2 regions of the Rhodoferax sp. LS1R11 genome follow, and region 2 is predicted to be linked to the other one. Evidence: predicted binding sites of a transcription regulator. Region 2 holds the regulator's gene; the other holds the start of a gene.
What was found. Region 2 encodes NrdR, which represses ribonucleotide reductase genes. Its sites were predicted from a motif close to CACNANATNTNGTG; they were not measured.

Region 1: the regulator NrdR is predicted to act here: its motif matches at 1,606-1,619, upstream of AC097N_RS08390 (ribonucleoside-diphosphate reductase subunit alpha).

Annotation. Positions count from the first base shown of each region.
Region 1 covers NZ_JBWMAW010000005.1:73,687-77,064, reverse strand. Annotated here, with positions in the region: gene AC097N_RS08390 (ribonucleoside-diphosphate reductase subunit alpha) at 1-1,507, opposite strand, end outside; gene ampD (1,6-anhydro-N-acetylmuramyl-L-alanine amidase AmpD) at 1,916-2,527, opposite strand; gene AC097N_RS08380 (sigma-54-dependent transcriptional regulator) at 2,514-3,378, opposite strand, start outside.
Region 2 covers NZ_JBWMAW010000001.1:288,313-291,690, forward strand. Annotated here, with positions in the region: gene AC097N_RS01380 (PilW family protein) at 1-493, opposite strand, end outside; gene pilV (type IV pilus modification protein PilV) at 490-1,128, opposite strand; gene nrdR (transcriptional regulator NrdR) at 1,242-1,691, opposite strand; gene glyA (serine hydroxymethyltransferase) at 1,702-2,946, opposite strand; ZMP/ZTP riboswitch at 2,994-3,124, opposite strand; gene AC097N_RS01400 (transglycosylase SLT domain-containing protein) at 3,170-3,378, opposite strand, start outside.

The DNA of each region.
Region 1 (3,378 bases), on a different contig from region 2:
TGGGGGAGAACAGGGTCCACTGGCCTTTTTCCATGACGCGACGCATGAAAAGGTCAGGAATCCAGTTCGCGGTGTTCATGTCATGGGTGCGGCGGCGGTCATCACCGGTATTTTTACGCAGCTCCAGGAACTCTTCAATGTCGAGGTGCCAGGTTTCGAGGTAGGTGCAGACTGCTCCTTTGCGCTTGCCGCCCTGGTTGACTGCTACAGCCGTGTCGTTGACCACCTTCAGGAAGGGAACCACGCCTTGCGACTCGCCATTGGTGCCCTTGATATGGGAGCCCAAGGCCCGCACACGCGTCCAGTCATTGCCCAGTCCGCCCGCAAATTTGGAAAGCAGTGCGTTCTCCTTGATGGACTCATAAATGCCATCCAGATCGTCTGGAACGGTAGTGAGGTAGCAGCTGGAGAGCTGCGAGCGCAACGTTCCGCTGTTGAACAGCGTCGGTGTGCTGGACATGAAGTCGAATGAGGACAGCACCTCGTAGAACTCGATGGCGCGGGCTTCGCGGTCAGCCTCTTCGAGGGACAGGCCCATCGCCACGCGCATGAAAAATGCCTGGGGCAATTCAATACGGGTTTTGCCAATGTGCAGGAAATAGCGGTCATACAGGGTTTGCAGGCCGAGGTAGTCAAACTTCAGGTCCCGGTCTGCCTTGAGCGCTGCGCTTAGACGTGGCAAGTCAAATTTAAGCAGTTTGGCATCCAGCAGTTCGTTGTCGACGCCCTTCTGGATGAAGCCGGGGAAGTAGTCCACATAGGCTTGCGCCATGTCGGCCTGCACCACATCCTTGCCCAGGGCTTCCTTGGCAATGGTGTGAAACAGCAGGCGTGCGGTGGCGTAGGTGTAGTCAGGGTCTTTTTCAATCAGCGTGCGTGCTGCCAAAACGGAGGCTTTGTAGACCTCGTCCATGGGGACGCCGTCGTACAGGTTACGCATCGTCTCAGCCATGATGGGCTCAGGCTTCACATCGGCGCCCAGACCGGCGCAGGCGGACCGAATCAGCCCGTTCAGGCGGTCCAGATCCAGAACAACACGCTGACCGTTGTCCAAGGCATGCAGCGCTGGCGCCTTGGGCGTCTCCTGCACGATCTTTTTGGCGCGTTCCTGATTGTGTTTTTCACGGTACAACACGTAGGCGCGTGCCACTTCATGATGGCCGCCACGCATCAGGCCGAGTTCAACCTGATCCTGTACGTCTTCGATGTGGAATGTGCCGCCACCGGGACGCGAACGCATCAAGGCCCGGATCACACCCTGCGTCAACACATCAACGGTTTCACGAACACTGGCAGAGGCCGCGCCCTGTGTGCCATGCACCGCGAGAAATGCCTTCATCATCGCCACGGCTATCTTGTTGGGCTCAAAGGGCACCACCGCACCGTTGCGGCGAAGGATTTGGTAGTGGCTCAGTGATTGAGGCGCGGTGATGGTGGCGCCATCGGGGCTGAATTGAGTGAGAACACCGGTCGGTACGGCTTCTTGTGTGTTCAAGGCGGTTTGCATTAGATTCCTCGTCTTTAGCTGAATGTGGTGTTGATTTGGGGGGCTCCGCGGCTCCTTGGGGAGCCGCTGGATGGTGACCCAGCCTCACAGGCAGAACACACTATATATGGGGTCTTGAGTGATTACAAGCCACTACAGGTAGTGTTTCGTTTGGATCTTGGAATTCTATCTGGAAAGCGCTGCAAGCAATCCCAAGCGATTGAAAGACGCTGTTCACCTGGGGCTGCGCGGGGACCGTTCGAATCGGTCTGGAACCCCTGAAAAATCAAGGAAAAATTTCCGGCACCCAGCAAATACAAGGCTTTCCAAGGCTTTTCCCGTTGAGAGCCGCATGTTGCCTGAGTTTCAGTGATTTTTCCGGCAGGAAAAACTCCCAGGTTGCTGCCTGGCTGGCGTGAGAAATTATTTTCAGATGACGTTTTTTGACAAAACACCATCGGGAAAGTACCGAGACGCCAGACCCAGACTTTGTTGCATCAATGGCCAGTCAAAACCGCAGCCGGGGTCGGCTTTGCGGCCTGGTGCCAGGTGTTCATGGCCTGCGATGTGGGCAATGGGGTACTGCGCGACGATGGCCGCACACAAGCTTGCCAGTGTTTCATACTGCGCTGCCTCAAACAGGTCGCCTTCCAGTCCTTCAAGTTCAATGCCAATGGAATGGTCATTGCAGTTGCTGCGCCCGCGGTAGCTGGATTGCCCGGCGTGCCAGGCGCGCTCATTGCAACTGACGAACTGCAGGAGATCGCCATTGCGCCGGATATAAAAGTGGGCCGACACCTCCATGCCGCGAATGCTCTGAAAGTAAGGGTGTCCGTCCCAGACGAGTTGGTTGGTGAAGAGGCGCTGAACTTCGTCACCACCGTATCGACCGGGTGGCAGGCTGATGGAGTGAAGAACAAGCAGGTCAACCTTCGTCTGCGGCGGTCGCGGGCCGAAGTTCGGGGAGACAATGCGTCCCGAAAACTGGTACCAGCCGTCGATCCAAAGCGGTAGGGGCAGGGTCTGGTCAGGCGGGTTCATCGGACGACTCGCTGGTTTGGGGGCCGTCAATATTGAGTCTGGCAATCCGGTAGCGTATCTGGCGCAGGCTGATGCCCAGCCGGGTGGCCGCCGCCGTGCGGTTGAAGCCGCTTTCCCGCAGCGCCTGAATCAGTATTTCGCGCTCCTGGCTGTCCAGATGGCTCTGCAAATCGCTCGGTATGGTGACTGGCTCGTCATGGAGGGGGGGCGGTTCTGTGACCGAGGCGACTTGAGTGATCACGACAGCGGGTGGGGGCACTTCGGGCTGAGGTGCGGCAGGCTCAATCTGGAGCTCATCGTCGTCACACAGGGCGACCGCCCGGTGCAACAGATTCTCCAGTTCACGCACATTGCCGGTCAGCGGGTCACTCAGGATGCGCTCAAGTGCCGATGACGACAAGGTGGGAATCGGTATGCCTGATTCCTGGGCGATCCGGCGCAGCAGCGCCTTGCACAAGGCTGGCAGGTCTTCGCGTCGCTCACGCAGCGGCGGGATGAGCACTTCAATCACGTTCAACCGGTAATACAAGTCCTGGCGAAAGCGGCCGGCAGCCACTTCGGCGGCGAGGTTCTTGTGGGTGGCGCTGATGATCCGGACATCGACCGGCTCCTCCTGCGTTGCCCCGATCGGGCGAATGCGCCTTTCCTGAATGGCGCGCAACAGTTTGGACTGCATGGCCAAAGGCAGGTCGCCAATTTCATCCAAAAACAGGGTGCCACCGCTGGCAGCCTGGAAAAACCCGACACGGTCCTGGGTGGAGCCGGTATACGATCCTTTTTTGGCCCCGAAAAACTCGGTCTCCAGCAGGGTTTCCGGGATGGCGCTGCAATTGACCGCCACCCAGGCACTG
Region 2 (3,378 bases):
CGATCATTGATCCATCGGCCTTGACTGAGCCTGGGAACGTTTCTACTGTTTGGTAACGCAATATCAATACATCGCTGCCGAATCCGGTCACTCCACCCGTTCGAGGAGTGGCCGTAATTTGGCTGCTGGCGAAAAGTGCGTTATTGAACCCAAATATATTAGGCAGTGGGTTAACAGGGGCACCCGTCAGATTCAAGGTTGGCTGTGTCGCTGCGTGAATGCGGTCTTTGAAGCCGCTTTGCACGCCAAGTCGCTGAAGGAGATCGTTGACAAATCGGCCGTTGTCGCGAAGTTGTGATGATGCATCCACCGTGTTGAAGCCCTGCCGGGAGACAGTAAGTGCAGAAATAGCAGCCAATGCGATGAGCAAACTGATAACCAAGGCCACCAGCAATTCAACCAAGGTCAAACCGTACTGAGTGTTTCTTGCCAAATACCGTTTACAGATGTTCAGTGAGCGAGCTTGGGAGAGCGCTAAATCACGTGATCTCATGCTGCATTCCCTGCTGTGACGGGAAAAATGATGGATGGTATTGTTGCCCGCTCCAGCGCTGCACTTCCTGTTTGAGAACGGTTTGTTGAGCCGCGAGTCCAACCAATTTTTACCACAATCACGCCGCTTGTGCCAGCTGAACATGCCCAGCGTGGGAGGCCATTGGCGTCAAATGGCGCTTGGTCAAAACAAATGTCGACCCGTGCACCCGGTAGCTCTGCGTCAACCCTGGCAAGCCACTCCGTCATTTCGGCTCTGGCAATCTCGGTTGGATTTGCACAAGCCGCTGTCGTGCTTGCTACGCTCAGACAATAAGAAGAGGTTGCTGGTGTTAAGGGCGTGACAAATGAGCCAATATAAGGATTTGTTGCAGTTGGCAGAATGCCGATATTTTTGTTGCCACGAATCATCTCTGCGAGCTCGCGCGCAAGCACCGCAGCTGACGATTGGAGACGCGCGTCTCTGTTGGCCTGCAAAGACGCGGCCTGCATGCCCACCATGCCCAGCAGACCAAACGACAACACAACAATCGAAACCAGAACCTCAATAAGCGAGAACCCATAAGCTGCTTTTGTCTGGCGCCTCGCGAGGTAAAAATGCGTTTTACTGGCTAAAATTGACTTGGTAGATCGCATGAGCCAATCTTAAATTCAAGTCAGTCCGTCAAGCCATGCAGAAGCAACCGCTAGTCTGCTCAATACGACCCTTTGGCCGCTTGATTGGCAACGCTGGTTGAAAACGAGAGCGTCTACCGTCTCACCTCATCCACCAAAGTCTTGAATTCATCAATATCTTCAAAACTTCGATAGACGCTGGCAAAGCGCACATAAGCCACTTTGTCCAGTTTCTTGAGTTCTCGCATGACCAGTTCGCCAATGCGGGCGGAAGGCAGCTCCCGGACCCCAAGACTCAGCAGCTTTTCTTCGATGCGTTCGATGGCACTGTCTACCTGCTCGGTGCTGACGGGGCGTTTGCGCAGCGCCAGCTTCATGGAGGCGATGAGTTTGGCGCGTTCATATTCAATTCGGCGGCCATCTTTTTTGACGATGGCCGGGAAAGCGACGTCCGGTCGCTCATAGGTGGTAAAGCGCTTTTCACACGAAGCGCACTGACGCCGGCGACGGATGGAGTCCCCGTCTTCAGAAATCCGGGTCTCTACAACCTGAGTTTCGGAATGACTGCAAAACGGGCACTTCATCAATCAAGTCTTAGCGGTATACCGGGAAGCGTGCTGTCAAGGCGTTAACTTTGGCGCGCACTGCTTCGATATTGGCAGCATCCCTCGGATTGTCCAGTACGTCGGCTATCAAGTTGGCTGTCACACGGGCTTCCTCGTCCTTGAAGCCGCGGGTCGTCATGGCTGGCGTACCAATTCTCACACCGCTGGTAACCATTGGTTTTTCAGGGTCATTGGGAATGGCATTCTTGTTGATCGTCATGTGGGCTGCACCCAACACGGCTTCGGCTTCTTTTCCCGTAATGCCTTTGGCACGCAGGTCCACCAACATAACGTGGCTTTCTGTGCGGCCGCTGATGATGCGCAGCCCGCGGCCGGTCAATGTATCTGCCACGATCTGTGCATTTTTTAGCACTTGTTGCTGGTACAGTTTGAATTCAGGGGCAAGGGCTTCCTTGAATGCAACGGCTTTCGCCGCAATCACGTGCATGAGCGGTCCGCCTTGCAAGCCTGGGAAAATGGCGCTGTTGATCGCTTTTTCATGCTGCGACTTCATCAAAATAATGCCGCCACGGGGGCCGCGCAGGCTTTTGTGGGTAGTTGAGGTTACAACGTCAGCGTACGGCACGGGATTGGGGTACACGCCTGCGGCAATCAGTCCGGCATAGTGAGCCATATCCACCATGAAGATCGCGCCAACATCTTTGGCAACTTTGGCGAATCGTTCAAAGTCGATGCGCAGGCTGTAGGCTGATGCGCCTGCAATGATCAGTTTTGGTTTTGTTTCATGGGCCTTGCGTTCCATGGCTTCGTAGTCAATCTCTTCCTTGTCGTTGAGGCCGTAGCTGACAACATTGAACCATTTGCCGCTCATGTTCAGGGCCATGCCGTGAGTCAGATGACCGCCTTCGGCCAGGCTCATGCCCATGATCGTGTCGCCAGGCTTCAAAAACGCCAGGAACACGGCTTCATTGGCCGACGCACCGCAATGCGGCTGGACATTGGCTGCGTCGGCGCCAAACAGTTGTTTGACGCGATCAATTGCAAGCTGTTCAGCCACATCGACAAACTCGCAGCCGCCGTAGTAGCGCTTTCCTGGATAGCCTTCTGCGTATTTGTTGGTCAGCTGTGTGCCTTGGGCTGCCATCACGGCAGGCGAGGCGTAGTTTTCGCTTGCAATCAGTTCAATATGGTGTTCTTGGCGGGCGTTTTCGGCTTGAATGGCTGCGAAAATCTCGGGATCGGTTTGTTCGATAAGAATATGACGGTCGTACATGGCAGTCCTCAAAGACATTGGGCCTGTGGATCATTAAAAAATGAAACCAGGGCTGCCCAGGCGAACGGCTAATCACATTGACCTAGATAGGAATGCGGCACGCTTCCCCGTGGTGTCCCCACTTCAGCGTCCCAAGCCCTGAAAGCTTGGGCGCCTATCGCCAGTCGCGTGCCGTTCGAGTTTAACTGAGCAAGGTGGCTCGATACGCGATTGCTGCCAAATTTCAGGAACTGAAGACAGCCGCAACTTTTTCAGTATGGCCTTCAGTTCCGCGTTCAAGGGTTTCTTCTGGTTTGACCGGCGTTGCCGGAACTATGGGTGTGGCGGACACACGAATTGCTTGTGGTGCGGTCAGCGGTGCAACGAGCGGCACCGCACGTCCTGTCGCTACCATTTGAAGGCGTGCATGTTCAGCCATGACTTTGCCCGCGT